Regions from separate parts of the Oceanobacillus luteolus genome, predicted to be linked through region 2. Evidence: riboswitches for the same ligand, from Rfam matches in the RefSeq annotation. Region 2 holds a riboswitch; each other region holds the start of a gene.
What was found. Region 2 has a riboswitch for S-adenosylmethionine ahead of ACFSBH_RS17730 (5-methyltetrahydropteroyltriglutamate--homocysteine S-methyltransferase). Riboswitches for the same ligand answer to the same signal wherever they lie in the genome.
Positions count from the first base shown of each region.

Region 1 (10,253 bases), on a different contig from region 2:
GGTATCAAGAAAATGCTTCCGGTGGGGCCATCAACGAAATGAATGAAGAAGAGTTAGAAATTGTTAAACAAAAAGATGCAATTCTGAAAGATCTATTAGAGGATACAGGTGATTCAATGGTGAGTCAAATCTTCGTCTTACAAGGCTTACTTCACTCTATGGAGCAATTTGATGCATCGGACATATTCCTCAGCAATGAATACTATACAGAAAATGAAAAAGAAAGACTTTCGGAAACATTATTTACCGAGGAAGGTTGGCGCAACATATTGCCTACTGAATTATCGCGTACCTTTGCTGGTTATTTCGAAGATATTCTTAAACTTTTTATTTTTCTATCGTCTTTATTGATTCCTGCTGTTTTTGTTAGAGATCGCTTGTTAAGAGTACAAACAATTCAATGGAGCAGTCGTCATGGACGAAAAATACTTTGGACACAGTTTGCTAGTGGCATAATTGCTAGTTTCCTATTGATTACTTGTATCGTAGGATTTTTTGGAAGTTTGCTGTATTTTACTGATTTCACACAATACTTCTCAAATGGATTGAACTCATTCTTTATCGGTAATGAAGATCCTCTATTACTATCTTTTTATCAATGGACATTTGCACAATGGATGGTGAACGTTGTCTTGTTGGTTTATTTGATTGGGATGGCTTTTAGCGGAGTTCTCTTATTCCTCTCTCAAACGAGTCAACATTATTTATCATTACTAATGAAAATCATTCCGGTGGGGTTTGTATTTATTTACATTGCTAACCTAGTGCTTAAAGATGCATTTTATCTCAAAAATGAATTGTATCAATGGACAAAAATACCGATGATTGAAATATATACAGGAATTCTTCTGCTGGTTATTTGTATCAGTTTACCGATTATTCATTGTGTTCGACAGCAAGATAAGGATTTGTTGAATTGATTGATCGTCAGGGATGTTTTTCTGTCCCTAATATTTTCTCCTCTCGAATAGGAAAGTAGCATCGGTCTCTCCCTTTAGATTTTTATCTAAGGGGAGTTTTTGTGAGATGGGCTCCATAAATCATACAGGTTTTTAAGCAAAGTGTAGATGTTATCCTAAAGATGTTTGTTGAAATTCGCATCTAATTTATATAGTGTTTGTGAAATATTGTTCTTTAGCAAAAAGGGGCAGTATAGTGAAAGAGGAAAGGATAGATTATGTTTTTTAATTAGTAAATAATATACTTATAGATTATTAGATAGCCGTCTGGTAAATTAGAAGTGTGGAAAAAAACGGAAAAAATGTAAACTCTAAAATCGTATGTAAAAAACCTTAGAGTACTCATTATTGGGATGCTAGGGGAATTGTGGGGATAAAGTTTTTAAAGACAAACTTAGGGGTGTTACAAATGAAAAAGATACTTATCTGGTTTTTAGGTGCTTTAGTAGTCCTATCCAGTTGCGCACAAATTGGGGAAGAACCAAAAGATGATAATGAGAAGGAAAATCTGCCTGTTTTAGGAAGCCAATCCTCAGAAGAAACGTACCGGATGATTACTCCCTATAAAACAGGGGCTGCAAGGGGGAGAATTACAACGCAGATATCCAATCGCGTAGATATAGATGAATTGGAAGTGGGACTAAGGCGTCATTCTATGGATGTATTCGACCCGAGTGAATTCTATTTCCAAGAGGGGCAGTATTTATCGGACGACACGATTATAAATTGGATTGCCGAACTTAATCCGGCAAGAAAGGATAATTGGAGTGAAAAAAAACATAGGGAAAATCCACGGGTTTTCTCACATGTTCTAGAACAAAATTACTTAAAAAGAGTTGGTGAAAAAGAGGTTGAGTTGGCAGGAATCTCCATCGGGATTGCGTTAAAGTCCGTATATAGCTTCCAAGCACCACTACATGGTGAATCTTTTACCGAAGAGATTGATATGAATCGTATGATGAGGAAGGGATATGAGGTAGCACAAAGAGTAGTGGATGATATAAGAGAATTGGAAGGACTTTCTGACATCCCTATTATGATCGCTTTATATCGCGAGTCCGAGCCGTCTTCGCCTATACCTGGAAATTATGTAGCAAGAACAATCGTTACAGATAAAAATACAATTACGAACTGGGAAACCATTGATGAGGAATATATTCTCTTTCCTTCCGAGGAAAGCGAACATAAACATTTGGAAGAACATGAGAACGTAAAGCGCTTTGGCGATAAAATTGCACAATATTTTCCAAATTATACTGGATTGACTGGGAGCGGATTTTCTACTAATAAACAACTCCAGACTCTATCAATAGAAATTCCAATTGAGCTCTTTGGTAATTCCGAGCTTACAGGGTTTATGCAGCACGTATCCGACCTAGTATACGATATATTTGATAATTATTACGACATAGAAATAAAAGTAACCTCTAGCAATGAAACCATAGGCCATATATACCGGAAAGCCGGTGATGAATCTCTTCAAGTATATATCTATCATTAGGCAGGAATATGTTCAATCTTATAAGCATATTTATTTCGGTAGAGAGAAGTATTGAAATAACCGGAAATAATGGACAGACAGTAAATAAAAATCGTAAAGGCGCTTTAAAAAATTAAACTACTGAACTAGTGGGTGCGTTAATCTGAGATGAACTGCCCCCTGTCAAGTAGACAGTGGAAATAATAAAATTTAGTCTAAGCGGCTTTAGTTCTGTATTCAACAGGGCTAAGGCCGTTTAGTTTTTCTTGATATCTTTCATGATTATAAAAGTAAATGTATTCATCAATTGCTTTTGTGAGGTTTTCAAATGACTCATACTTATGTAAATAATATTTTTCACACTTAAGAGTTCCCCAGAAAGACTCCATTGGTCCATTATCAATACATTTTCCTACACGAGACATACTCTGTGTCATTCCAGCTTGATTCAATCTTCGTTTAAACCCGTGAGAAGTGTACTGGAATCCACGATCGCTATGAATGAGTGGATGTTCACCATCTAGTTGGCCAATTGCTTCATCAAGTGTTTGAAATACAAGTTTGTTATTATTGGAATGTCCTAAAACATAGCTAATAATTGAACCATCATGTAAATCCAAAATGGCATTTAAATAAGCCTTTCTTGAGCCATATTTGAACTCGGTAACGTCCGTTACCCATTTTTCATTCGGCTTTTCAGAAGTAAACTCACGATTCAATACATTCTCTGCAATGTGTTGAGGAATAGAGCGCTGATATTGTGGTTTCTTTCTCCGTATCACGGATTGAATCCCTGCAATATTCATTAGTCTAAAAATACGTTTATGATTATATTGATGATTAAACATTCTATTGATATTTAAGGTCATTCGACGATAGCCATAGATGCCCTCTACTTTTTTATGGAGGGTCTTCATTTCTTTTAAGATTTCTTCGTTCTCAAGCTCTCTCGTAGAAGGTTTACGTTTTAACCATTTATAATAAGCAGCACGTGAAATATCTGCGATATCGCATAGTAAAACAATACTTAGATTCTCGTTCTCATACAGTTCTTTAATTGCGACATACCTATCTTCATATCTTACTTGGTTTATTTTCGCCTCCTTTCGATCTCGTCTAACTTTTTTAGAAAAGCATTTTCTGCACGTAAACGCTCATTCTCTTTTTCGATTCGAAGAATCTCTAACTTCATTTTCTCTTCAGATGTTAATTCTTCTTTACTTTTAGAACGTCCTCGTCCATCTTTTAACGCATCCCATCCGCCAGCTTCATATTTACGTACCCATTGGTATACTTGTTGATAGGATACTTGGTGCTTTCCGGCTGTTTCTTGATAATTCTTTCCGTTAGTTAAAGCATCTTGTACAATTTCAATTCTTTCTTCCCAAGTTGTTTTTCTCCCTTTAGTCATAGTGCTCGATCTCCCTTTTCCCGTGTCTTTTAATTCACTATGACTATTATACTTTTTAATCCATCTTCCGAGTACCCCCATACTAGCTATCTCATACTTTCGTAGAACTTCATTTTGAGAATATTCCCCTGATAAGTAATCTCTTACTGCAGCTTCTTTTAATTCTTTTGAATACTGTTTCCGGATTTTTGTATCAGCTAATCCCTCCATCCCAAATAATTCAAATTTCTCATTCCACCTATACACGGTATTCTTCTGAATTTGATACTTTGAACAGATTTTTGAAAGTGAATATCCTCCACCTTTATAAGCCATGACTACTTCATATTTAAAATCAATTGAATAGTAAATATTAGACATAAAAAAACTCCCCCAATAGTAAACAGATATTTATTTTTTAATCTGTCTACTTTAAGGGGAGCATATCAAGAAGGATTATCGCTCTTTTTGTTGAAGTTAATGGTAAAATATTTTTATGAATAAACATCTGGGGGAAATCAAATGAGGACAATCTTAGAATTAATTCGGGTAATATTACTATTGAGTTTATTGGGTGCATTAGGCTGGTTCATTGTAGGCAATATTTATAGAATTAATGAAGTTACAGAGGTTTATTCTTGGTTTGGTGCAATTGCCATTTTAATACTTCTATTTGTTTTGTATCGAAATAAGCTGCAATTCTCCGGGTGGTATAAAGGAGAAGGTAGGATGAAGCTTTCAAAAATTGTCACTAGGACACTGGTGTTAAGTTCTATCTTGTTGTTTGCCATGCCATTTCTATTGGGGTTTTTCATGAGCTAACGGTATCGAGCTTTTAAAAAGAATGAAAAGCGCATGGAATCAAGGTGTGATTCCATGCGTCGTATAGAATTACTGAGCCGCGATCCAAACTTAACTTCTCACTCCTCCAAAAGCTCCGCGATACTTCGCTGCAGGATGACGCTCGCTCAGACGATCCTGGCCGAACAATCTTCCGCGTAGTGTTTCTGGTTTTGCTTCCCTCTCTTTCAGCAACCCGCGCTCTTCTAATACTGGTACGACTTTTTCGATGAATTCCGTATAAGAACTTGGGATAAAGGCGTTTATTACATTAATACCCGATACCCCGGCATCCAGCCACTCTTCCAGCCGGTCGGCAATTTGTTCTGGAGTACCGACAATTCTTGTTGATTTGCCGTGGTGGTCGGCTACATCACGTAAGGTTGGTTTTCGTCCTTCGACCGATTGTTTTATCCAGTTGAAGATGCCGCGCACACCCTCAGTTTCAATATCCTCAATCGGTGTATCCAAATCCCATTTGCCGAAGTCGATTCCCATGCCTCCGCCGATGTGGGCAATCATCATCTTGTGATCGGTAATCTCATCCAGCTCCTTTGCCTTTTTCTGCGCTTCTTCTTCGGTCTCACCAATCACAAAAGATTGTCCCTGGAAAAATTGAATATCTTCACCATTTCTTCCGTTTTCCACCGCTATTTCTCTTACTTCAGCGATAAGGCTTTTCGCAACTTTCGGACTCGGTGTGTTAATGAAAATCGCTTCCGCATGTTTTGCCGCAAATGCTTTTCCTCTTGTTGAAGCACCCGCCTGGAATAGGAGCGGTGTCCGTTGTGGGGAAGGGGAAACAAGGTGCGGACCTTCGACTTTGTAATGCTTGCTTTCATGATGAATTTTATGAACATGCGCCGGATCTGCGTAAATCCCAGTTTTCCGATCTTTTTTCAACGCCTCATCATCCCAGGAGCCTTCCCATAATTTGTACAATACATCGAGATATTCTTCCGCCGTATCATATCGTTCGTCATGTGGAAGCATCCCTTCGTAGCCGTAATTTCTAAAGCCGTTCTCCAAATACCCGGTCACAATATTCCAAGCGACACGGCCGCGGGAAAGATGGTCGAGCGTTGATATTTGTCTGGCAAAATTGTAGGGAGGTTGCTGAAAAACACCAGCTGTCACTGCTACTCCAAGCCGTTCTGTCGTTGCTGCAATGGCTGATGCCAGCGTAAACGGATCATTGCTCGGAACCTGCAGGCCATTTCGAACGTGAGCTTCCCAGCCGCCTTCATAATCACCGTACAGACCAACGACATCCGCCAGAAAAATCGTGTCAAATCCGCCGTCTTCCAATTCTTTCGCAAGTGAGGTCCAGAGGCTTAAATCATTGAAATCCCGCTGTTTTCCTCTTGGATCGCGCCACGTACCATGGACAATATGTGAAGCTGTATTCATGACAAATGCAGTAAGTGATAATGTTTTACTCATGTTATTTCTCTCCTTTTTCTTTTAAAAGTAAGCCGTTGTCGGCAATGATTCTCCGTTGATATGATAGTTTCCAATCAGCCTTGATTTGTACAGTGTCGGATTATGGGAAGCAAGGGTACGAATGTTGCGCCAATGTCTATCCAGGTTGGCAGATTGTTTTGTTGCCGATGCGCTGCCGACTTCAAAGAGTAATGATGCTGCCTCGAGCGCAAGTTTTTCTATGGCAACCTTTACTTGCGACCCGTTCAGTGCGGCCGTATGATCTGCTTCAGCATTGTTGTAGTCCGCACGAGAAGTATCGATGCTTCTTGCAGCGGTGAGCACGATGGATTCTGCTGCAAAAGCATAGCTCGATAATTCCCCGACAACCTGCTGCAACTGCGGATCTTGTTTTAAGTCTGTCGTGTTTCCGTGTGAAAAGGACCGCTTCCGCTTGCCAATCAGCTCGACCGCATCCGTAACAATCCGATTCAAAATCCCGGCAATGATCCCTTGAAGATATAAATGTGGAATCGGGGCATAGGTATTATTTTTGTCATTCGAATCAAATATTTCCTCTGCCGAAACACGCACACGATCAAAGCTTGTCGTCCCGCTGCCCGTCATTTTTTGGCCGAATCCATCCCAGTCATCGCGCACCGTCACTCCGTCTCGTTTAACCGGGACAATCACATTCACAGGGGCATCACCAAGCATCGCAGTAACTTCTGTGAAATCCGCATAATATGTTCCGGTCGTAAACGCTTTTTCCCCTTGTAAAATATATCCGTCTCCCTCTTTCACCAAATGGGTGTCGTATTTCCCGCCGCCAGCTTGGTGTTTCGAATTCTCGGTATATGCATTGCCGATGATCGCTCCTTGGCGAATTTCCTTTAAGAAATGCTCTCGATGAGGAGTTTTATTTCTCAATAGAAATTCCACGGTCATGAAATGTGCCCGGAAAATATGTGCAAGCTCCGGATCTGCCTCCGCAACCCGAATGACTGCCGTAAATAGTTCTTCGATAGAAGCTCCGGCACCACCCAACTCCTTCGGCAGTGTAATGGCGCCGAACCGGAAATCTTTTAGTATCTGCACCCCTGTCCATGGATGTTGCCTGCCACCTTTCTTATTTCTCCAATCATAATCCGCCCGAATCGCCTCAATGACCTCATCAAAAGCTTCCGAATAAATATCCAATTGCCCGGTTTTCGTTGTTAATGTTGTACTCAATCTAATCCTCTCCTCGTCATTACTGTAATTTTGAAACGCCCCATTCCGTAACTTCAGCCATATAAAAAAGGCACATTGCAATTAGGATAGAAATGTATCCTCATCACAAGTACCTTTCGTTGTCGAATCGGCAATGAAGTTGTATGGAAAGTCGATCATACTGGGAAACGCTATTGTCTATCATGGTTGATGCAATCGCCTTATTTACGGATTGCTTTTTCCTGCAATGGAAACCGTTTTTTCTCTGTCGTGTCAATTTGAGTAATTTTCCCATCATGTACGGTGATCGTTAAACTTCCGTATTCGAGCTCTTCCAACTTCGCTAAAATATGTTCAATTTTGGTGCGGTCATATTTATTCAAGCCCCAACCTCCCCATCGAAATATGATTTATAAAAAAAATTAACCCTCCAATCCTGATTGTTTTCAATAAAATAAAAACCCTCTTCTCGATATAAGAAGAGGGTGAATTCAACAAAAATAGTCGAACGGCTCTTCTTATCTTTCAGGCACACGCCTGCTGGAATTAGCACAGTTCTTGCATGAAGCAAGTCTGTTGCCGAGGCTTCAAAGGGCCAGTCCCTCCACCTCTCTGGATAAGAAAATCAAACTAATTTAATTTTTAAAATTTATAGGTAAAGAATAATCTAGTTTTTCCCTTCTGTCAAGAGGAAGATGGAAATTATTTCTAAAACGGACTTTTTCTAAAAGGGGAATCGGCATGTTTGTCGAATTATTTATTTAGGGCATTCAGGAGAAGGAGAGAAAAAGATTGCAATTATATACATTTCGATCAGAAGCAGGAAATAAAATTAGTAAGTATCATTCGATATTAGCTAGTTATTCAAAGGTGTTACGGACGGAAGAACCGACCAATATAGGATTTATACATATCGAAAAAGGTGGTGTCGTTGGGTATCACCAAGCACCCGTCCCGCAGTTATTCATCGTAGTAAATGGCGAAGGATGGGTGGAAGGGGAAGATGAACAAAGAGTATATCTAAAAAGTGGAGACGGTGTATTTTGGAACAAAGGTGAAGGTCATAGAAGCGGGAGTGAGAAGGGCTTAACAGCTTTGGTACTGCAGTCAGAAGAATTACAGGCACCTTCTTAATGGTTGCGTCCCTTGTAAGAAGAGAAAACAAGCCAGTATTTTAGGAGGAGAATATGAAAAAAGCATTACTGATTATCGATGTTCAGAATGGAATGTTTCTAGAAGGTGATGTTGTCTACAAAGGGGAAAGTTTACTGCAACATGTTAAGTATTTGATTAAGCAAGCACGTTCTACGGATGCACCAATTTTTTATATCCAGCATAATGAACCAAATGGTGAATTACAACATGGCACGAAGGCTTGGGAGATTCATTCTGATATCATGCCAGAAAATCAGGATATCATCATCCAAAAACATAATCCTGATTCTTTTCTGGACACCTCATTAGATCAAGAACTTAAAAAACGGGGGATTGAACATCTAGTAATCTCGGGAATTCAAACAGAAGTGTGCATTGATACGACTTGTAGAAGAGCATTCAGTTTGGGATATAAGGTCACGCTAGCTTCTGATACGCACAGTACATGGGATTCTGAAGACATTACTGCCCAGCAAATTATTGATCATCATAACGGTGTGCTGCGGTGGTTTGCTGATGTTCTTCCGAGTAAAGAGATTACTTTTGATAGTCTGTAAGAGTTAAAGAATACGGTTAGAAGTGATATTATTGTAAAAGACAAAAGAAAGAACAAAGGGTGGGTAAATTGAGCAATTTAGATGTTTCATATGATAGTGAGATCAAGAATAATAAAAAATGTATGGCAGCACTGATTCTAGGTATTTTTTCTATGATTACTTCTCTTTTTGGATTGGGAGTAATAGTTGGTATTATTGGATTGATTTTTGGATTATTAGGGTTAAAAGATGTTAACCAATCCAATCAAATTGGAAAAGGAAAAGCTATTGCAGGTATTATTTGTAGTTTGATTGGTATATTATTGACCGTCATGTTCTCCATTATGGTCGGCAATGCTCTTGTTAATTAAATCCGCTGAATAGATGGGTAGCATTTCAAGGAAGGAAATGCGCCCTTTTTTGTTGAAATTAGAAGCAGTTGTATAGTCATCATAAATGGAAGAAATGTATAGAGGTTGACAATATACCCGCGGGGGTATATTATAAATCTTGTAATAGATTTCCCGCGGAGAAATCAAGGAAACTTAAAACGTCGTTACGAACGACTATATTTTTTTATTAACTCACATACCCTGCGGGGTATGTGGAGATGCTTTATCAAAATAATACCTTGGGGGGTAAACGAATGATTCAAGCTAATCAATATCTTGATGCGAAAGGACTTGCCTGTCCCATGCCGATTGTGAAAACAAAAAAAGCAATGAACGATCTGGAAGAAGGACACGTATTGGAAGTTCAGGCCACTGACAAAGGGTCGATAGCAGATTTAGCTGCTTGGTCAAGTTCAGTAGGACATCAGTATTTAGGAACAGTGGAAGAAGCTGATGTTCTTTATCATTATATCCGCAAAGGTACGAATGAACCGGAAGTGGAAAAAACATTTGAACATACGATTCCACTAGATGAAATACAATCTCAGGAAGGGTTAATCTTAGATGTTCGTGAGGCAGCGGAATATTCCTTTGGTCATATCGAAGGTGCCATATCCATTCCACTCGGAGAATTAGATTCTCGTATGACGGAATTAGATAAAGAAAAAGAAGTATATGTGATTTGCCGGACAGGGAAACGCTCTGATTTGGCTGCACAACTTTTAGCGAAGAATGGCTTCAAAAAAGTATATAACGTTCTGCCAGGTATGACGGAGTGGGACGGAAAAATAGAAAAGGAAATATAGGAGGAATACAATATGTCTAATAAAGTAGCTATTATCGCAGCAAACGGTGGACTGTTTGATG
Region 1 is NZ_JBHUDE010000151.1:6,208-16,460, reverse strand. It holds gene ACFSBH_RS16575 (hypothetical protein) at 1-920, shown strand, start outside; gene ACFSBH_RS16570 (CamS family sex pheromone protein) at 1,369-2,460, shown strand; one part of gene ACFSBH_RS16565 (IS3 family transposase) at 2,655-3,577, opposite strand; one part of gene ACFSBH_RS16565 (IS3 family transposase) at 3,577-4,210, opposite strand; gene ACFSBH_RS16560 (hypothetical protein) at 4,352-4,651, shown strand; gene ACFSBH_RS16555 (LLM class flavin-dependent oxidoreductase) at 4,742-6,112, opposite strand; gene ACFSBH_RS16550 (acyl-CoA dehydrogenase family protein) at 6,134-7,324, opposite strand; gene ACFSBH_RS16545 (YezD family protein) at 7,525-7,686, opposite strand; SAM riboswitch class I at 7,819-7,926, opposite strand; gene ACFSBH_RS16540 (cupin domain-containing protein) at 8,096-8,437, shown strand; gene ACFSBH_RS16535 (cysteine hydrolase family protein) at 8,491-9,015, shown strand; gene ACFSBH_RS16530 (DUF4190 domain-containing protein) at 9,084-9,365, shown strand; gene ACFSBH_RS16525 (sulfurtransferase TusA family protein) at 9,641-10,192, shown strand; gene ACFSBH_RS16520 (DsrE/DsrF/DrsH-like family protein) at 10,205-10,253, shown strand, end outside.
Region 1: it holds a riboswitch for S-adenosylmethionine, as region 2 does, so the genes downstream of both, ACFSBH_RS16545 (YezD family protein) here and ACFSBH_RS17730 (5-methyltetrahydropteroyltriglutamate--homocysteine S-methyltransferase) in region 2, are expected to answer to the same signal.

Region 2 (10,253 bases):
AAGTATATAGTTTTGGGAGGAAGCAGCCCCAAAATCCTTTTGTTGGCGGTTTTGTTAGAGAGAATTTGGATGATGAGCTATTTTCAAAGGCGACCTGTGCAATTTATCGGCTAACTGTGGATGCAGCGGAATATGACAAAATGAAAAGATATATCAAACAAATCGAGGGTAACCAAGAAAATTATCGATACAATCTCTTGGGATTATTTGCAATTCCTTTTCGTATTCCTGTCACCAGGAAGAATGCTTTTTTCTGTTCGCAATTCGTTGCTTCGGTTCTTATTCAGAGTGGTCGGATTAATTTTACCATGCCGTTATCTTTAATGACACCAAGTATGGTAGTGCAAGATTTAGAGTTAGTCTTCCAAGGAAATCTACAAGATTATAGGACGGAAGAATCGTTATATTCGTATGGAGAACATCATAATAATTTAGGAAGATTACCTTTGAATTTATATTAACATACAAGAAAGATCAGCATAAGAAATGACAACAACCAATGAGATTCTACATCTCATTGGTTGTTGTCGGTTTCGGGTTCATTTCTATGTGAGGTCTTTTCCAAAATAAGGTCAATCCAAGGCAAATAACAATTACAACTGCACTGAAATAGAAAGGATAGTCAATATTCACATCGTATAAAATCCCGCCTAGTACTGGCCCGAACACATTTGCGAGTGAAGTGAAGAAGGAGTTCATCCCACCTACAAAGCCTTGCTCATTGCCAGCAATGCTGGACAAATAGTTTGTAACAGCTGGACGGATAAGATCAAAGCCGATAAATACGGTAAAGGTTACAGCCATGACTGTCCAATAGGATTGGGCAAGAGTCATTGCATAAACTAGAACAGCAGAGATTACTAACGACCAACGGATAATATTTATTTCCCCCATCCAACGTGTTAAAGGGTCAAAAAGTGCAACTTGGAAAATAGCTCCAATTATAGCTCCTCCAGTAATTGCAATCGCGATATCCGACGGTGTAAACCCATGTTTATGATCTGTATATAAGCTAAAGAAAGAATCAAATGCTGCAAGACCGAAAGAGGAAATGAGAATGACGATGAAAGCAATTAGAAACATCGGCATAAAGACTTTCTTTAAACCGCTTTTACCAAGCTCTTCAGACATGCTAGCCATATCGTCTGTTTTCTTCTTCGGTTCACGTAACGTTACAATCGAGAGGAAAGCAACAATTAATCCGCATGCTGCAGCAGAGAAAAATGGTACACGGGTACCGACTTCGGCTAAAAATCCGCCAATCCCAGGCCCGATAATAAACCCGGTACTAATCGTCGCTGACATGTAGCCCAATGCTTTAGGTCTCGTTTGTAATGTAGTGATATCCGCAATAAATGCCGTTACTGCTGGCATGATGAAAGCACCGCTGATCCCGCCTAAGATACGGGAGGCGAATAACACCTCAATTGTTTTTCCAAGTCCAAACAGAAATTCAGAGGAACTGAAAATAAATAGGCCGATCACAATCATGCGCTTTCGCCCATACTTATCAACTGCTTTTCCGGCAATAGGCGAGAAAACCAGTTGAGCTAGTGCAAAGGCAGCCGTTAAGTAACCAATCACAGTACCGCTTATATCCAACTCATTCATAATCGTTGGTAAAACAGGAATGACTAGGCCGATTCCCAAAAATACAAAGAATATATTTGAAAGTAATATGGTTAAAGTCCAATCTTTCTTTTTCATACGTTTATCTCCTAAGCAGCTTATTAAAGCTGCATGTAATTCAGTACTGAACATATGAATTCTACTCCTTTTCCATAGGAGTTGCAATAGTTTTTTGAGAGGTTCTTCACAAATTAGTGGAGTAATTATCTTAATCTTGTAATTAGTTTAAAAGCATGGTATTCTATCGTAATATTTACCTCACATTCATAATCGGAAAGGGGGGAGTATATCATGCAACAAGCAGCACTTAAAGCAATTTCTGAGAGTTTGATGGAGGATCCGCTTGTTCAAGCGGTATTTGTAAAAGGATCTATTGCAAGAGGAGAAGAAGATGAGTTTTCGGATATAGATTTATATTGTTTAGTGAAGGAAGAGGATAAGGGTGATTTTCTAAATAAAAGGATAGGTCATCTGGAGAAGTATAGGAAGGTTCTCTTCTATGAGGACTTCTTCATTATCGCCCCTCAAATCATAGCCGTATATGACAATCTGCTTCATGTTGACTTATATACAGTGACAGAAGATACATTCTTGGAAAAGGATTATTTTAAAGTGCTGTATGACCCAAGAGGGGTGATGGATCAATATCGGAGAACGCAAAATCTACGACTCACCGAAGAAGAATTCGCTGATCACGTCTACGATGTAGCTTGGTATTCATTCCAATACCGGAAGGCGCTCAAGAGAGGAAATGATATATGGGCGAGTGAAATGCTGCACTTTGTGTTAGTGAATTCCGCGTACGTGTTGTTGCATCGTTATTATCCAGAGAGAGCCCAACTGGGAATGAAAGCTCTTGGGTCTTTACTGCCTCGAAATAAGTTGAAAGAGGTTCAGCATATTTTAAATAATAGAAACCCGATGTCTCATAAAACAGCAGTTACTAGTCTTATTTATCTGTTAAAGGAAGAAAAAGGTTGGATTAATTCACAGTTACCAGAAGAATCACAAGCTAATCGTTTTCTTGAATTGATGCTTTCTACTTTGGAAGATGATCTTAACTCTTTCTATTAAAAGGAGAAGATAATATGATTCAATATCCATTTTTAAGAAAAGGAGCAACAATTGGTGTAACAGCACCTTCTTCGGGAGTACAACCAGAATTGCATGATTTGATAAATACAGCAGAGAAACGATTGAAAGAAAAAGGTTACGACATCCAGATTGGTGATACTGTATGGACACAAGAAAAGGCAAAGTCTGCCCCTGCAAAAATAAGGGCCAAAGAATTAAATGAAATGTTGACCAATGATGGTATTGAGTTGATATTTCCCCCTTGGGGTGGGGAACTGCTCATTGAAATTTTGGAGCATATGAACTTTAATGATATGGAGCCGAAGTGGATACTAGGGTATTCGGATACAAGTGTTTTATTATTGGCTACGACGTTAAAGACGGGAATAGCTACTGCTCATGGTACAAATTTGGTGGATGTAAGAGGAGAATACTCAGACAAGACTACAGCAATGTGGGAAAAAGTCTTATCTACAAAGCGAGGGGATTCTATTTTACAGTATTCATCTGAAAAGTATCAGAAAGAGTGGCAACATGACAATCCGACACCACAAATTTATCATCTGACAGAACCAACAGAATGGAAGGTCCTCTTAGGAAAGGATGCCCAAGTGGAAGGTCGATTACTTGGTGGGTGTATTGATGTAATCAGACATCTAATTGGAACAGAATATGGTGATGTAGCAAATTTCCGTAAACAATTCACCAAAGGGGAACCAATTCTTTGGTATTTTGAAAACTGTTATTTGAATACAACTGATTTGAGGAGAACCTTAGTGCAGATGAGATTGGCAGGTTGGTTTGAAGGTTGTGCGGGTATCCTGTTTGGCAGGAGTCCGGCAAACGACACTGTGGGTAATTATACTATAGAAGATGTTTATCAAGATTTATATGAAGAACTTCAATTACCGATTATTTATGATATAGACTGCGGACATGTCCCTCCACAAATAACCTTTGTGAATGGAGCTTATGCGAAGGTTGAAGTGAGAGAAGGTAAAGGAAAAGTTTTGCAGCATCTTATATGATAGAGAAAGGTTCCGACATTTTAATCGGAACCTTTCTTAGTTTGCATATTAATAGCCGGCTACATCCCGTTTCGTAAAGAATACCCAAGAAAGTGCGACGAATATGACATAATAGATTACTAACATGGTGACGGAGAAACCTAATGTCATCCCTTCCATTAATGGTGTATTTCCATTAACATATTGGGAAAGGTCTGTGTTTGCAAATAAAATGTATTTAGCCCAGTCACGCTCTATGAAGAAAAAGACAATTTGATTTCCTGCAAGCATGAGGAATATGGCTAGTCCAATCGCTAAGGCACTATTTCTGAAGATGGCAGAGATCATAAAGGCGAAAGTGGCCATCATGAGTAAGTTGATGAGACTGAATCCATATCCCGTAAGAATTTCACCAATAACAGAAACATACTCGATGCCCTCGTTTTTTTCAAGGACAATATGAGGGTTCATTCCATCGAATCCAAATAGAATGAGACCGACAATCCATGAAAAGAACAGTACAAAGAATGCTGTAATAAATGAAAAAAGGAGTACAGAGCTGTATTTTGCTATCAATATTTTTGTTCGTGAAATCGGCCGGATAAGGAGCAGCTTTATCGTACCCCAGCGGAATTCATTAGCGAGAATACCAGCTGCCACGATAATAGTGAATAGGCTGACTAGTGAAAGCAGCATTTCATTTTCCATTACAAATTGCCATGCGCCATAACTCACTGGTATAATATCATTTTCCAAATAGTAATTATTTTGCTCGATGAGGCTTTGGTTGAATTCCGCAATTCCTGGAAATTCTTCAGACTCATCCAGTAAGCTTTGGTTCTCGGCTTCAAGAGTTTCTCTCCAACTATCCTCTTCATACGTCATATATTCTCCGTAGGATTTGATGAAAATGCCAAGGCCAACAATAATAATTCCTACTATAATATACATCGCCCAAGTGGATTTCAATCGATAGATTTTAATCAGTTCATTTTGAATGAGATTTATAAAATTACCCAATGACATTCTCTCCAATCAAATCAAAGAATTTATCCTCTAAGGTTGATTTCGTGACACTGACCTCATAAATGAGAATATTTTGTTCCACAAGATTTGAAATTAAAGCCGGAATATGTTCTTTTTCAATTTCGAAAGTAATCTTATTATTCGTTTGTGCAGCTGTAGTTTTCTCATTAATAATTTCTAAAGCTTTATCTAATGGTGTGGCTTCCATCTCAACTTGCAGCAATGTTTGAGTTGTTGAAGATGTGTTCTCTCGGACATCTTGTGTAGCAACAAGTTCTCCATTTTTAATAATACCGATTCGGTCACACATCAATTCAATCTCGGATAAGAGATGACTGGATATAATAACTGCAACGTTCTTTTCGGCCGCCAATTTACGGATGTATTGTCTGATTTCCCTGATACCTGCTGGATCAAGACCATTTGTCGGTTCATCTAGGATTAATATAGAAGGCTTGTGTAAAATGGCTTGGGCAATACCAATCCGTTGCCGCATACCAAGCGAATATCGACCAACTTTTTCGTTCAGTGCCTTTTCCATACCTACGAGTCTAACAGCTTCATCGATATCTTTTTGCGTGACTCCTGGAATCATTCTTGCATACTGTTTCAAATTTTGAGCACCGGTTAAGAATGGATAAAGCTCAGGGTTTTCAACGATAGCGCCTACTTCGCGAATTGCCTGTTTAAAGTCAGATTTTATACTTTTACCGAGAATATGTATGTCACCTTCCGTGATTTTCATAAGTCCAACCATCATACGAATTGTCGTCGTTTTCCCGGCACCATTTGGACCAATAAAACCAAATACTTCTCCTCTATTAATGGAAAATGACAAGTCTTTGATAATTTCCTTTTTGCCAATCCGCTTACTTACATTCGTCAATTGCATAGCAATTTCTGGCATTCTTTTCCCTCCCATTTCTTTCTACCATGTTGTACGGAGAGAAAGCAGTATTGGTTTCATAATTTTGGTAATTAATTTCCATAAAAAAATAAAAAGGTGATCGGTTAGAGAATATTCTACCAACCGATCACCTTTTTATGAATCAGATACTCGTGTTCCGTTTATCCCCAAATTTCTTTCGATAAATCCACAATGTACTTCAGCTTTGACCATTGCTCGTCTTCTGTAAGCTTGTTACCATGATGGGTAGAGGCAAATCCACATTGCGGGCTCAAAGCAAGTTGTTCTAACGGGACGAATTGTGAAGCATTTTCAATTTTTTTCTTGATTACTTCTTTATCTTCGAGTTCACCAGCTTTAGATGTAACAGCACCAATTACAACTTGTGCTCCACCTTTTGGTACGTGTTTTAATGGCTCGAATGAACCGGAACGCTCATCGTCATATTCAAGGAAGAAACCATCCACTTTTTCTTTAGCAAATAAAGTCGGTGCAATATCCGCATAACTTCCTTTGAACGCCCAGCTTGAACGATAATTTCCGCGGCATAGGTGGGTAGTGATGATTAAATCTTCTGGTCGATCTGCAATAACATCATTTACAATTCGAACTGCAAGCTCAATTAATTCTGCTTTAGAGTATCCTCCTGTATCGATTAACTGAAAATCTTCGGAAGAAAGGCCGGCAATATATACATCATCCAGCTGTAAATAACGGACACCAGCATCATAGAATGCCTTTATAGCATCACGATATGCGCTGACGATATCATTAGCATACGTTTCAAGATCTGGATAAATTTCTGGATTACGAATACCGACCTCGAACAATTGGTTAGGACTTGGAATGGTTTGCTTCGGAATTGCGCGGTCGCCGACAATATCCTTAAATTCAAGAAAATCTTTTATGAATGGATGGTCCGGATCAAAGGAGATTTTTCCTGTATTACGCACATGGTAACGGTCCGTCTCAATTCCATCGAATGTGTATCCTTTTTCTGTTTCATATCCTTCTATTCCATTTAAACCTTCAAGGAAGTCCAAATGCCACCAACTACGACGAAACTCACCGTCTGTGACAGCCTTTAATCCAACTTCAATCTGCTTGTCTACTATTCTCTTTATTTCTTTCGTTTCAATTTCGCGTAGTTCAGATGCAGAAATTTCACCTTCTTTCAAGTCCTTTCTTGCTTGATGCAAGTTTTCAGGTCGTAAGAAACTTCCTACATGGTCTGCTTTAAATGGAGCCTTTACTAATGTTTTTGTCATATTGATCATCCTCTTTTTAAATTATTTGGAATTTCTGCTCGTTATTGCTAAATAAAAAAACCTCTTCTCAGATAAGAAGAGGTTTAGGCACCGTGTCTAATTTCTCTTCTTATCTTCTAGCGAATTACGCTACTGGAATTGGCACAGTACTATGTAAGCCTGTTGCCGAGGTATCAATGGGCCAGTCCCTCCACCTCTCTGGATAAGAAAGTTTTGTATTAAGTTAATTAATAGAATATACCGAATCGAAAGGAATGTCAATCTTAAAATAAAATGGATGCATTTTAATAAGGATTAACGACAATAGACGATAATTTCTTCTGGAGTAGTTAGGGCGGGTATGCTTTTCGATGTATGTGTATAAGTAACAATAAGATTTCTCTGGGCAGGATTTTGATTAAAGGCTTGCCCGTTTGTTAAAAGAATGGGTGTGTCAGGGTTAACATGTAGTTTTAAATTGCCATCACCGCTGACTAGATCATCATCAAAATAGTCTACCTTGACGTGGGTGGAAGGTGACTCTTTTACAATAATCAATGCGTAATATTGTGGAGGATAGATTAGTATTACTGGTACGTCGCCATCCAAATATCCTGTAATCTGGTCTCCAACCGAAACCATTTCATGATTGACGAAATACGTATTTGGACCAGCTATAAAATTAACAATCATCCCCGTTTCATTTTGAACAGTGATGAACTTATGACATCCGGTCTCTTCATCGGTTGGATAGAAGGGGTAATCTTCCATATGTGTAATTAATCCTGTAAAAGCTTGAAAATTGATTGGACTCATGATTAACGCTCCTTTAAAAAAGTAGGCTTGTTACAACTTATGTGAATAAATCATTTGGGTGAATGGGTGAATACCTTTACCTATAGCTGACTCTATATAAAGGATACAATACGAGTTATGTAAAAAATACCAAATAGTTCTACACTTTCTTTCTTTTTCGATATAATGAAGTTAGTAGAAAGATAGAATGGAAGCTGACTCGCGAAGGAGAGAGTACTGTTGCTATTCAGTAAATGTAAGCTATGTAACGGAAGGGCTAAGAAAGCGAGAATTTATTGGGACGACAATGGAAAGAAAATAAAAGTTTGCTATAAATGTATTCCTTATGCAGAAAGAAGAGCATATATTCTTTATCGAAAATAAAAGGTTTATACAACCTTTGGGAAAGAAGGTTATCATGTTATTTTACATCACTGCAGTTATTGTTCTTTTGATCGATCAAATCACAAAGGTTTTAGTTCGCTTAAATGTCGAAATGTACGAGAGGTTAACGTGGATGGGGATTGAACTTACCTATATTGAAAACAGTGGAATGGCAGGTGGATTTTTCCCCGGCTATGCAAGGGTATTTGGTGTCATATCCATCTTATTTGTAATGTTTGTCTTCTATTTAAGGAGAAACAAGGCTTGGCGCGGGCCCATTATTAATATAAGTATGGGCTTCTTGGTCGGTGGAGCGATTGGTAATGGAATGGACCGGTTAATATTTGGGCAAGTGACTGATTTTATTGTTCGGGGAAGCGGGATTCTTAATATAGCTGATCATGCACTTGAAATAGGTATTGTTCTGCTTATTGTACACGAGCTGGTTCAATGGTTGCGACGTAGAAGAAATCAGGAAAGCAAAGAAGAATACGAAGGAGACGAGTATGTTCAGTAATATCGGACACTTTACTGACCAGAAATAGAAACGACAGTCAGACTCTGGAAACATATAACCAACGAACAGAGGAGGATGGTCATGAAAAAAGTAGCCATCATCGGTTCAGGTGGAGCTGGAAAATCCACATTGGCCAGGCAACTGAGCGAAAAAATAGGTATACCCGTTTATCATTTGGATGCAATTCTCTGGAAGCCAAATTGGGTGATGACTTCGAAAACGGAACAACGGATGATCCAAAATGAACTTATTACAAGAGAAAGCTGGATTATTGATGGAAATTATGGCAGTACATTGGATATAAGGTTGAATGCAGCAGATACGATTATTTATCTGGATTTACCAAGAACCGTCTGTTTATATCGAGCCATAAAGAGACGTTTTCAATATCGTAACCGGACGAGACCAGATATGGCAGCTGATTGTAAAGAAAAACTGGATATGGAATTTCTAAAATGGATTTGGAATTATCCCAAGGTCAAAAGGCCAGCTATCTTGGCTATGTTGAAAGAGCTTTCTAATGAAAAAAATGTCATTATACTCTCGTCGAGAAAAGAGATTAAACGTTTCATAGAAAATGGGGATAGCTGATGTTCTGATACCTGTTTTTGACACTCGCCAAATCGTTATGGAAATGTATCGATAGAATTAAGTTAGAAAGTCATGAGAGAATTGGCACGATTAAAAGTTAATAACGAAGAATTTTCCAGTACTTAGTAATTATTTTTAAGAAAAGGAATAGACAATTTCCTTCGTTGTAGTAAGATTACCATTGTATTCCATACAACGGAGGGGTAAAAATTTCATGAGTAAAAAACTGTTATTATTTATTGTTATGTTTTTCTTTGCAACTATCATTGCTGCTTGTGGAGAAAGTGATGGGGGAGAAGCTGAGGTCGATGCAGCAGATGAAGAGGAAGTTTTAAAAGAAGAGGAACCAGAAGAAGAGGTTGAAGAAGAACAGCCGGAAGAAGAGGAAGAACCTGCAGAAGAGACTTCGGTAACTGCAAGTGACTTTTCTGAATTGATTGCTTTTATGGAAGAAGAGACAGAAGGAACTGCGACCGTTTTATATGAAAGTAAAGAAGCACAAACCCATGAAATGGAAGGTGTCTCAGTAACATTAGATGCTTACACATTAGTGGAATTACTAGATTTTCATCGCGATTATAGTATTCCTTTTGATGATCAAAATAATGGAGCGGTAATAATTGCACAATATACGGTGAAAAATAATACAGATGAAGACTTACATTATATGACAAGCTACTATATGTCTTATGTTGGTGCCGATAAACATTTGAGTAATTACCAGTATCTTTTACCGGAAGATCAACAATTACCAAATCTACTTTCCCCGTCCAATGATTATTTCTTAGAAGCTGGACAGGAAATCGTTGGTTATTATGCATATCCGATTGGTGAAGATCGCTTAACAGAAGTACTTGAAGCTGGGAGTGTTGATGTAGAAATAACGACACCACAAACAGATAAGGACGATTATTCATCTATGATTGGATCACCTGGGCGTTTTACTCTTCCACTTGATGCAGAAAGCGCAGAAAAGGAAGCAGATAAAGCAGCGCAAGGTTTTTATAATGATAAAGTTACTGCTGAAAACATGGGTGACAAAGAAATGTTAGAAGAAGAGGAGATTGGGGAAAGTC
Region 2 is NZ_JBHUDE010000157.1:26,573-36,825, forward strand. It holds gene ACFSBH_RS17700 (hypothetical protein) at 1-461, shown strand, start outside; gene norA (multidrug efflux MFS transporter NorA) at 508-1,707, opposite strand; gene ACFSBH_RS17710 (nucleotidyltransferase domain-containing protein) at 1,921-2,703, shown strand; gene ACFSBH_RS17715 (S66 family peptidase) at 2,718-3,731, shown strand; gene ACFSBH_RS17720 (ABC transporter permease) at 3,780-4,730, opposite strand; gene ACFSBH_RS17725 (ABC transporter ATP-binding protein) at 4,723-5,643, opposite strand; gene ACFSBH_RS17730 (5-methyltetrahydropteroyltriglutamate--homocysteine S-methyltransferase) at 5,805-6,911, opposite strand; SAM riboswitch class I at 7,018-7,120, opposite strand; gene ACFSBH_RS17735 (hypothetical protein) at 7,206-7,706, opposite strand; gene lspA (signal peptidase II) at 8,104-8,586, shown strand; gene ACFSBH_RS17745 (DNA topology modulation protein) at 8,668-9,177, shown strand; gene ACFSBH_RS17750 (DUF5068 domain-containing protein) at 9,392-10,253, shown strand, end outside.

Region 3 (10,253 bases), on a different contig from region 2:
GTTGATTGTACAAACCAAACTAATAAAAATCGCTTCATGGCGAGAAAAGATATAAAAAATTGGAGGAATTAATGTGTCGAAGATCAAAAGTTCAAATTTAGGCTATCCACGAATCGGGGAAAACAGGGAATGGAAAAAGGCACTTGAAAGCTACTGGAATGGTGATATCACAGAAGCGGAACTATTGGAAAAAACAGGAGAAGTTCGACTTCACCATTTAAAGAAGCAAAAGGAAATAGGAATTGATCTCATTCCTGTTGGAGATTTTTCACTATATGATCAGGTACTTGATACATCAGCAACCTTTGGAGTTGTGCCAAAACGTTTCCATTATACGGGAGGTAAAGTGGACCTGGACACTTACTTTGCAATTGCACGGGGTGCCGATGATGCCGTTGCGTCGGAAATGACTAAATGGTTCAATACAAATTATCATTATATCGTTCCGGAATTAAATGATGTAACACCAACATTAGCGGAAAATCGAGCACTCAACTATTATAACGAAGCGAAAGGGAAACTAGGGATTGATGGAAAAGCTGTTATTTTAGGACCAATCACTTATTTAAAGATTTCAAAAGGATACGAAGAAAGTCAATTTAGCGAACTGGTGGATACATTTCTTCCATTATATGTTCAGGTTCTGAAAGAACTGGTCGATGCCGGTGCTACGTGGGTGCAAATTGATGAGCCGATTTTCGTTACCGATGTGGCTGAAAATGTTTTGGCAGCAGCGCAAAAAGTATATCAAACTTTTGCCGAAGAAGTTCCAGAGATTAACATTATATTTCAAACCTATTTTGAAAAAGTATCCGATTATGAAACGATTGTTAATTTACCGGTAAAGGGGATAGGACTTGATTTCGTGCACGGAGATTCACTAAGTTTATTGCAAGAATATGGATTTCCGAAAGATAAAGTACTCGCTGCAGGCATTGTCGACGGTCGCAATGTATGGCGGGCAAAGCTTGGAGAAAAATTGACGCTTTTAGAAACAATTAAGCAATTTATAAATGAAGATCAGCTAATCGTTCAGCCGTCATCATCCTTACTTCACGTTCCAATCACGAAAAAGCTGGAACAAAAGATTGATCCGATAGTTCTTGGGGGCCTATCATTTGCGGATGAGAAGCTAGAAGAAATTGTAATTTTGACGAAAGGATTGCAACAAGGTAGAGCAGCAATCGAGACAGAAATTCAGAAATCAATTACCGAACGGAATAATTTACAAGCAAACTATCGTTCAAATGACAAAGTACACGAGGAAATAAAAAATCTGACGCCAGAAGATGCAAAACGGAATGTATCTTTTGAAGAACGCTCAAAACTTCAAGAAGAATGTTTGAATTTACCATTACTACCGACAACTACGATTGGTAGCTTACCACAAACAAAAGAAGTAAGAAGTACCCGTGCGAAATGGCGTAAAGGTGAAATTACAGATCAACAATATGAAAAATTTGTAAAGGATAATATTAAACGCTGGATTGATATCCAAGAACAATTGGATCTTGACGTTCTTGTCCATGGTGAGTTCGAACGTAATGACATGGTTGAATATTTTGGTGATAAATTTAACGGATTTATTGTAACGGAAAATGGGTATGTTCAATCTTACGGCTCACGTTATGTGAAACCGCCGCTAATTATCGGTGATGTATCTTGGGAAAAACCAATTACGGTAAAAGAAAGTGTTTATGCACAATCATTGACCGATCGTCCTGTAAAAGGAATGCTGACTGGACCGGTAACGATCTTGAACTGGTCATTCGTTCACGATGCAAGTCATCGTTATGAAACGATGAAGCAGATTGCATTGGCTCTTCAAAAAGAAGTTGTTGCATTAGAAAAGAATGGCATAAAAATCATTCAAGTAGATGAGCCTGCTTTACGTGAAGGGTTGCCACTAGACAGGGCCAAATGGGAAGAATATCTAAAAGTATCTGCATATGCATTCCGTTTAGCTACTGCAAGCGTTGATGCAGATACACAAATTCATACCCATATGTGCTATTCGAACTTCGAGGATATTTTTGATTGTATTGATGCACTTGATGCTGATGTAATTTCGATTGAGTCATCGAGAAGTCACGGAGAGATCGTTTCAACTTTCGAAGAAAACACGTACAGAAAAGGGATTGGACTCGGTGTTTATGATATTCATAGTCCAAGGGTTCCATCTGTCAATGAAATAAAACAAAATATTGACCGGGCATTAGAAACCATTTCACCAAAGCAGTTTTGGGTTAATCCAGATTGCGGACTGAAAACACGCAAAGAAGAAGAAACTGTAGCAGCATTGGAAGTAATGGTGCAAGCTGCAAAAGAGGCACGTCAAGTAAAAGTAACAATATAAATTTATGCTTAGGGAGAGGTGGAAGACTACGTTGGCAAATAATCTATCAATTGTAGTTTGGTCCAAACAAGGTTGCAGTTATTGCACGGAAGTAAAAACATATCTACACGAAAAAGGTTTAGCTTTCCAAACGATAGATGTAACGGAAAAGGATGACAGGAGAGATATTTTACAAGCTAAGTATGGGGTGCGCCATGTACCAGTTGTCGAGATTGGTCAAGGGAATGTATATGAAGCGGTAACAGAAGTTGGGATTGAACATTTGGAGAAAGCACTGGAAAACACCGCCTTGAAGGGCATCCATTAAAAATTGGAAAGGGGAATGACTATGGGGAGAATTGTCATTGTTTCTGGAAGTCCATCTTCGTTATCGAGATCAGAACGCATTCTTTATTATTTAGGAGACCTCGCTATGCAGGAAGGATTTTCTGTTCACCATGTTTCTGTAAAAGATTTCGATGCAGAGGACCTGCTTTTTGCAAACTTCAACAGTTCTAAGATAAAAGAGATTTCTGTGGAACTGCAAAAAGCGGATGGTGTTATCGTTGGATCCCCTGTATACAAGGCTTCATATTCCGGCGTATTAAAAGCACTGTTTGATCTGCTGCCCCAAGATGTTTTACAAGATACTTTTGTACTACCGGTGATGACAGGAGGCAGTTCATCGCATTTACTCGCGCTCGATTATGCATTGAATCCTCTACTGGCAACAGTAAAAGCACATAGCTTAAAAGGACTATATTTCCAAGATAGTGAAATAAGCAAGACTGGCAGTGAAGTTATAATTGATAATGTTATGTTAAATCGAACGAAGAAGCAGCTTAATTATTTTATGAGGAAGATTTCAGTTGATGTGCCAGTTATATCAGAAAAAGATGTAGTAAGTGCAAGTCATTATTAAATACTATTTCTGAAAGTAGCAATAGGCTTCTGATTATGAGCTACTTAAGGAAATATTATCAATTTGAACATGTTGTGGCCATATTTATAAGCATTAACGTCTAACATCGGAATTTATAAAAAATTCCCTGAATTTTCCTTGACAAGATAATAAAGGGATGCTAAGATGTACAGTATTAGAATAAAGGTATTATTCTCAAAGATTTATAAGCTTTAACAAAGTACTACTTACAACATAAAAAACTAAATAAAGTATTTCTTATCCAGAGAGGTGGAGGGACTGGCCCTTTGAAACCTCGGCAACGGACTTTTATAGCACCGTGCCAATTCCAGCAAGTCGATGTGACTGGCAGATAAGAAGAGAATGATATAAATGAAAACCTCTTCTTATTTGTATAGAAGAGGTTTTTTGAATTTTCTATATAATATTTTGATAAAGGAGGAGATTCTATGGCAAATGTAACTGACAAAAAGATCTTAGACATCGTAACCGAATTGAAAAAACTTAAATTTGGATCCTTAATCATAACTGTTCATGACGATGAAATTACACAAATAGAAACAACTGAAAAATTACGTTACCAAACTACAAGGTAAGAATCATCAAACGAAATGAAGCATGCCGATTAGACAACTAAAGGCAGCTTTCCATTCATTATTGAATGGAAAGCTGCCTTTTGCAATTTTTTAGAGGGAATGGGGGAGAAATAATGAGCTTAAAACTTGGGATTCTTGATCAAAGTCCAATTTTTAATGGAAAAACAGCAGCTGACGCATTTCAGCATACGATACAACTGGCAAAAAGAGCTGAAGAATGGGGGTACTCCCGTTTCTGGGTTTCGGAGCATCACAACATGGAGCAGGTAGCAGGTTCTTCACCAGAAGTATTAATTTCGCATTTGTTAGCACAAACAAATACGATTCAAGTTGGTTCTGGTGGTGTGATGCTACAACATTATAGTCCTTATAAAGTTGCCGAAAACTTTAATGTTTTATCAACTCTCGCTCCTGGAAGAGTAGATCTAGGAATTGGGAAGGCTCCTGGTGGATTACCTTTGTCTACGAAAGCATTACAAAATGGTGAATCAAATAATAAAAATGATTTCAATGAGCGCTTCACATTTCTAAAACAATTGATAGATGAAACGGTTGAGCATGACCATCCATTAGCAGGTATTCAAGCTTTACCAAGGCCAGATGAGAAGCCGGATATTTATTTACTTGGAGGAAGTGTTAATAGTGCCAAATTTGCTGCTGATTTAAGAGTTAATTTTGTTTACGCAGGATTTTTAAATAATGACGATAAAGTACTTCATGAAACAGTTCATAACTTTAAATCGAATTTCAGAGAAGGGAAGTTTATTTTCTCTTTAGCAGTCCTTGCAGCACCTACCCAAGACGAAGCAGAAAAATTAGCGGCGGAGCATAAATTATTCAGCCTTCATCTTCATGACGGCCGGACATTGACCGTTCAATCGGAAGAGCAAGTTTTGGCATATGAGAAACAAGCAGAAGGCCCTTTTGAAGTACAAGAAAAGGCAGCGAATATCATAGCTGGAACACCAGAATATGTGAAAGGGGAGCTAATTCGATTTCAACATCTCTATCATATCGATGAATTTATATTGCATACTCCGATTCGAAGAGAAGCTGAGCGTTTTCGTTCGTTCCAACTATTGAGCCCACGTGAAGTTGCAGCGAAAGTGGAATCAATATAATCTTGATTGATTATCAAATGGAGGACAGCCATGAGTAAATTAATTAGTAATCCAGTCAGTGTCAATGAGTTGCTTAGAGAGGATATGGAGAACGTTCGGCGTGTTCTGATTGAAAGTTACCAACAGTATGAAAGCTATTTCCCTCCTCAAGCGTGGGAGGATTATTTAAAGAGAATTGTTTCTTCTATTGATAATCCGAATGTAGATAAAATTCTAGTAGCCAAACTGGATCAAGAAGTTTTAGGCACTTTGCAGTTATTTCAATCTGGAGAAAAGGCATATGCAATTCCAGAGCTTAAAATCGAGGCACCGATTATTCGGCTACTCGGAGTTCATCCCCGCGCAAGAGGTCGTGGTGTTGGCCATGCTTTATTAAATACTGTCATTCATGATGCAAAAGCTCTCGGCGAATCGAGCATATATTTGCATACAACTGATTTCATGCATCATGCAATCAAAATTTATGAAAAGCTTGGTTTCAAAAGAGAGGTATCAAAGGATTTTTCAAGAGGAAATATTGTATCGAAATGCTATAGGTTGGATTTATAGAGAGGGGAACTGCCATGTTTAAAACGGATTTGAATGATTACTTAATTTCAATTAGACGTCATTTACACCAGTATCCGGAGCTATCAACTAAAGAATTCGAAACAACGAAGTTTATCCAAAAAGAGTTAGAAGAGATAGGGATTAATATAAGAAAAACAGGCTTAAGAACGGGGGTGTTTGCCCAAATAGAAGGAGCATCTCCCGGACCGACGATTGCAATTAGAGCTGATATCGATGCATTGCCAATCCATGAAAAAACTGGCTTACCTTACGCTTCAAAAATAAAAGGTGTCATGCATGCTTGTGGACATGATTTCCATACAGCCGCATTAATTGGTGCTGCTTCCTTATTAAAAAAGAATCAAAATAAGTTGAGAGGAAATATTAGATTCTTGTTTCAGCCGGCAGAAGAAATAGGCGGAGGAGCGGAACAGGTAATTAATGATGGCCAGCTTCAAGGGGTCGAAGCCATCATTGGCATCCATAATAAACCCGATTTACCAGTTGGCACAATTGGTTTAAAAGCTGGAGCGCTAATGGCGTCTGTCGATCGATTTCATATTAAAGTCGCTGGGAAAGGAAGTCATGCCGCTATTCCGCAAAATGGAAAAGATCCCATCCTTGCCGCCTCACAAATCGTTACAGCCCTACAGTCGATTGTCAGCAGAAATGTTTCACCTTTGGAAAGTGCTGTAGTAAGCGTGACAAGAATAACCGGCGGAAGTACGTGGAACGTCATCCCGAGTGAAGTGATTCTTGAGGGGACGACTCGAACGTTTAATCATCAAATTCGCGAAGAAATTATAGAAAAAGTAAATACGATAGTTGAAAACACAGCGCGGGCATATTCAGGGGAAGCTAGTATTGAGTGGTTTCCAGGACCACCTCCATTGGTCAATGATGCAGAAACGATAGACATTTTACGTGAAGCGGCTCAAGAACGAGGACTAAGAGTAGTAAAACCGCAACCGACAATGGGTGGGGAAGACTTTGCCTTTTATCAGCAGCAAATACCGGGCGCATTTGTATTCTTCGGGACAAATGGCAATGAAGAATGGCACCATCCTGCATTTACAGTCGATGAATCAGCGCTCATTGAAGCCTCTTACTTCTTCTATGAAAGTGCTTTGTCATTATTAAATGAAATTCAGGACAATCAAGATGAAAAAGTAGGAATAAACCAGGTTAATAATTAAAAAGGGGTAGAGAAAATGAAAATCAAACATCTTTTAGCGATGATCACAATTGGATTATTTGTAATAACAGGTTGTGTGGAAGGATCAGCTTCTGAAAACGAGAAAGCGACATTGAAAGTTGGGGCTTCTTCTGTACCACATGCAGAAATATTGGAGTTTATTGCACCAGATTTGGAAGAAGATGGTGTGAAACTAGAAATTATGATTTCTACGGATGGTATTCAAACGAATCAGCAGACATCAGATGGAGATTTAGATGCAAATTTCTTCCAGCATACGCCGTATTTAGAACAAGTTAACGAGGACAGTGGGCTAGATTTAGTAGTAGTGGAAGGTATTCATATTGAACCATTTGGAGTGTATTCAAAGGAAATTGATTCCATTGATAACTTATCGGAAGGGGCACAAATTGCTGTTCCGAATAACCCTTCGAACTTCTCAAGAACACTCCTGCTTTTTGCAGAGCATGGAATAATTGAATTGAATGATGCTAAATCAGGTGACTTCTTATTGGAAGACATCACTAGAAACGATAAAAACTTAGAATTTATTCCAGTTGATCCACCTCTCTTAGTTCATTCCTTAGATGATGTAGAGGCTTCGGCCATCAATACAAACTATGCTTTAGAAGCTGATCTTAAGCCTCTAGAAGATTCTTTAATTATTGAAGGATTGGACTCACCATATGTCAATGTTTTAGTCGCTCGTCCCGACAACAAGGACAGCGAACTAATTCAAAAACTTGCGGATGCATTAACAACGGAAAAGGTAAGGGAATTTATATTAGATAATTACGAAGGAGCAGTTGTCCCTGCGTTCTAATGAAATCAATATTCTTCAGGAGGGGTTAGATTGATAGAATTTCGTCAGGTCTCCAAAGTATTTGATAGTGGTGGAAAAAAAGTTGAAGCATTAAAGAATATTCAGTTAAGCGTTAATAAAGGGGACATTTTTGGAGTGATCGGCTTCAGTGGAGCCGGGAAAAGTACACTTATCCGTACCGTGAATTTATTGGAATATCCGACATCGGGTGAAGTGATTGTCAAGGGGAAAAATTTAGCAAAACTGTCTCATAATGAGATACGAGAAGCAAAGAAGGATATCGGAATGATTTTCCAACACTTTAATCTGATAAATTCTAGAAATGTCTTTCATAATGTAGCTATGCCTTTATTGCTAAGTGGATATAACAAGAAAGCGGTAGAAGATCAGGTATATGAAACTCTTCGTTTTGTTGGATTAGAGGAGAAGGCAAATAATTACCCGGATCAGTTATCAGGTGGACAAAAGCAACGTGTTGGAATTGCCCGAGCATTAGTAACGAATCCTTCCATATTATTATGCGACGAAGCTACATCAGCATTAGATCCGGAAACTACAAAGTCAATCTTAAATCTATTAAAAAGGATAAACGAGGAATACAATATTACGATTTTAATCATTACCCATGAAATGGAAGTTATCAAAGAGATTTGTAATCGGGTTGGGGTAATGGAAGATGGTCAAATTATTGAAACAGGAAGTGTCTATGAAGTTTTTGCACATCCAAAAACAGCTACAACACGTAACTTTGTTAAATCTGTCATTCGCGATGAAGTGCCTCAAAGTGTTTATCAACTGTTAAAAGAAAAGGATCATTTTAGTCGTATCTTCAAAATTGAATTTTTCGGAGCAGACTCCGGGCAACCGACTGTTTCTAAAACTGCAAAGATTTACAACGTGGAAATCAATGTTCTGTTTGGAAACATTACGGAATTACAAGGGATTCCTTTTGGTGACTTAGTTGTCGAGTTAATTGGAGATAATTACGAAATTGAGCGAGCGATTGAATATATCATTAGCCAAGAAATCGAAGTGAAGGAGGTTATCGAAGATGGAAGTGAGCAAAGAATTGATATTGAACGCGTTGTGGGAAACGCTTTACATGGTTAGTGTTTCACTCTTTTTTGGAGGGATCATCGGGATATTCTTAGGTGTGTTATTAGTAGTAACGAGGAAAGGACATATCCTGGAAAACCGGTTGATTTATTCCAGCGTGAATCCAATCGTTAATATCTTTCGTTCCATTCCGTTTATTATCTTGCTTGTAGCAATTATTCCTTTTACAAGGTTAATTGTAGGTACATCAATTGGGACAACGGCTGCGATAGTTCCCCTGGTACTTCATATAGGGCCTTATTTTTCTAGGTTAGTAGAAAATTCGTTATTAGAAGTAGATGAAGGAATTATTGAAGCAGCAAAAGCGATGGGAGCGACACCACTGCAAATCATTTATCGCTTTTTAATGCCAGAAGCTTTTTCTTCATTAATTTTAAGTTTAACAACAGCGACGATTGGATTAATAGGTGCAACTGCAATGGCAGGAGCAATTGGCGGTGGAGGACTCGGGGATGTAGCCATAACCTATGGCTATCAGCGATTTAGTTCCATTACGATTCTAGTAACTGTTGTTATTCTAGTGATCCTCGTTCAAGCTATACAGGAAATTGGAAACAGACTAGAACGAAAGGCAAGGAGAATTTAGAGTGACAAAGAGGAGTGTAATCATGAAAAAATGGTTGTTTCCGTTATTTATAGTATTGAGTGTGTTGTTAGGTGCGTGTTCTGGAAATGCAAAGGCAGTAGATGAACAAGCAACAGTCAAAGTTGGAATTCGAAGTTCCGAACTGCGAACATGGGAATATTTAAAGGAGCAAGCCGAGAAAGAAGGAATAAAAATCGAAATTGTCAATTTCTCATCTGCGTATGATCCAAATCAAGCCTTAGTTGAAGGAGAAGTTGATATAAATGCGTTCCAACATGTAGCATATTTGGAGTCATTTAATGAGAATACCAATTCAGAAGTTGTTCCAATTGGCACAACGATTATTGCTCCACTGGGATTGTATTCCAGTAAATATCAAGCGTTGAGTGAAATTCCAGATGGGGCACAAATAGCTGTGCCGAATGATGCACCTAACTGGGGAAGGGCGTTGTTACTACTACAAGAAGCGGGATTATTAACGGTTGTTGATGACTTTGATGGTTTTGGTGGTGAAGACAAAATTAAGGAAAACCCCAAGAATATTGAAATTGTACCAGTAGATGGTGCAAATGCCCCTCGTGTAATGGAAGATGTAGCTGCTTCGGTAATAAATAATGGGGTTTCATTGGAGGCGGGGCTAACACTAAAAGATGCGATTATTCATGAAAGTCAAACAGCAAAACCTTATATCAATGTAATCGCGGCTAGGGAACAAGATAAGGATAAGGAAATTTTCCAGAAGATAGTTGAAATTTATCAATCCGACGAGACAGCTGCATTTATTGAAGAGACATATCAAGGGAACTATCTTCCAATCAATATCTCTTTAGAGGAATTAAGTACATTTAAAGAAACTTATTCAAATAACTAAATTTGTTGAGGGAGAGAGAAATGTGACGAAAAGACAAATAAAATTAGCGGCATATTTGATAGGGACAGGGATGCACGTTGCCTCCTGGCGCCATCCACTATCAAGTCCAAATGCAAGTATTGATGTAAAGGCACTGCAA
Region 3 is NZ_JBHUDE010000045.1:3,935-14,187, reverse strand. It holds gene metE (5-methyltetrahydropteroyltriglutamate--homocysteine S-methyltransferase) at 74-2,356, shown strand; gene ACFSBH_RS09875 (glutaredoxin family protein) at 2,388-2,663, shown strand; gene ssuE (NADPH-dependent FMN reductase) at 2,685-3,257, shown strand; SAM riboswitch class I at 3,513-3,616, shown strand; gene ACFSBH_RS09865 (YezD family protein) at 3,707-3,853, shown strand; gene ACFSBH_RS09860 (LLM class flavin-dependent oxidoreductase) at 3,967-4,974, shown strand; gene ACFSBH_RS09855 (GNAT family N-acetyltransferase) at 5,005-5,523, shown strand; gene ACFSBH_RS09850 (amidohydrolase) at 5,538-6,719, shown strand; gene ACFSBH_RS09845 (MetQ/NlpA family ABC transporter substrate-binding protein) at 6,735-7,541, shown strand; gene ACFSBH_RS09840 (methionine ABC transporter ATP-binding protein) at 7,572-8,651, shown strand; gene ACFSBH_RS09835 (methionine ABC transporter permease) at 8,593-9,243, shown strand; gene ACFSBH_RS09830 (MetQ/NlpA family ABC transporter substrate-binding protein) at 9,266-10,114, shown strand; gene ACFSBH_RS09825 (LLM class flavin-dependent oxidoreductase) at 10,185-10,253, shown strand, end outside.
Region 3: it holds a riboswitch for S-adenosylmethionine, as region 2 does, so the genes downstream of both, ACFSBH_RS09865 (YezD family protein) here and ACFSBH_RS17730 (5-methyltetrahydropteroyltriglutamate--homocysteine S-methyltransferase) in region 2, are expected to answer to the same signal.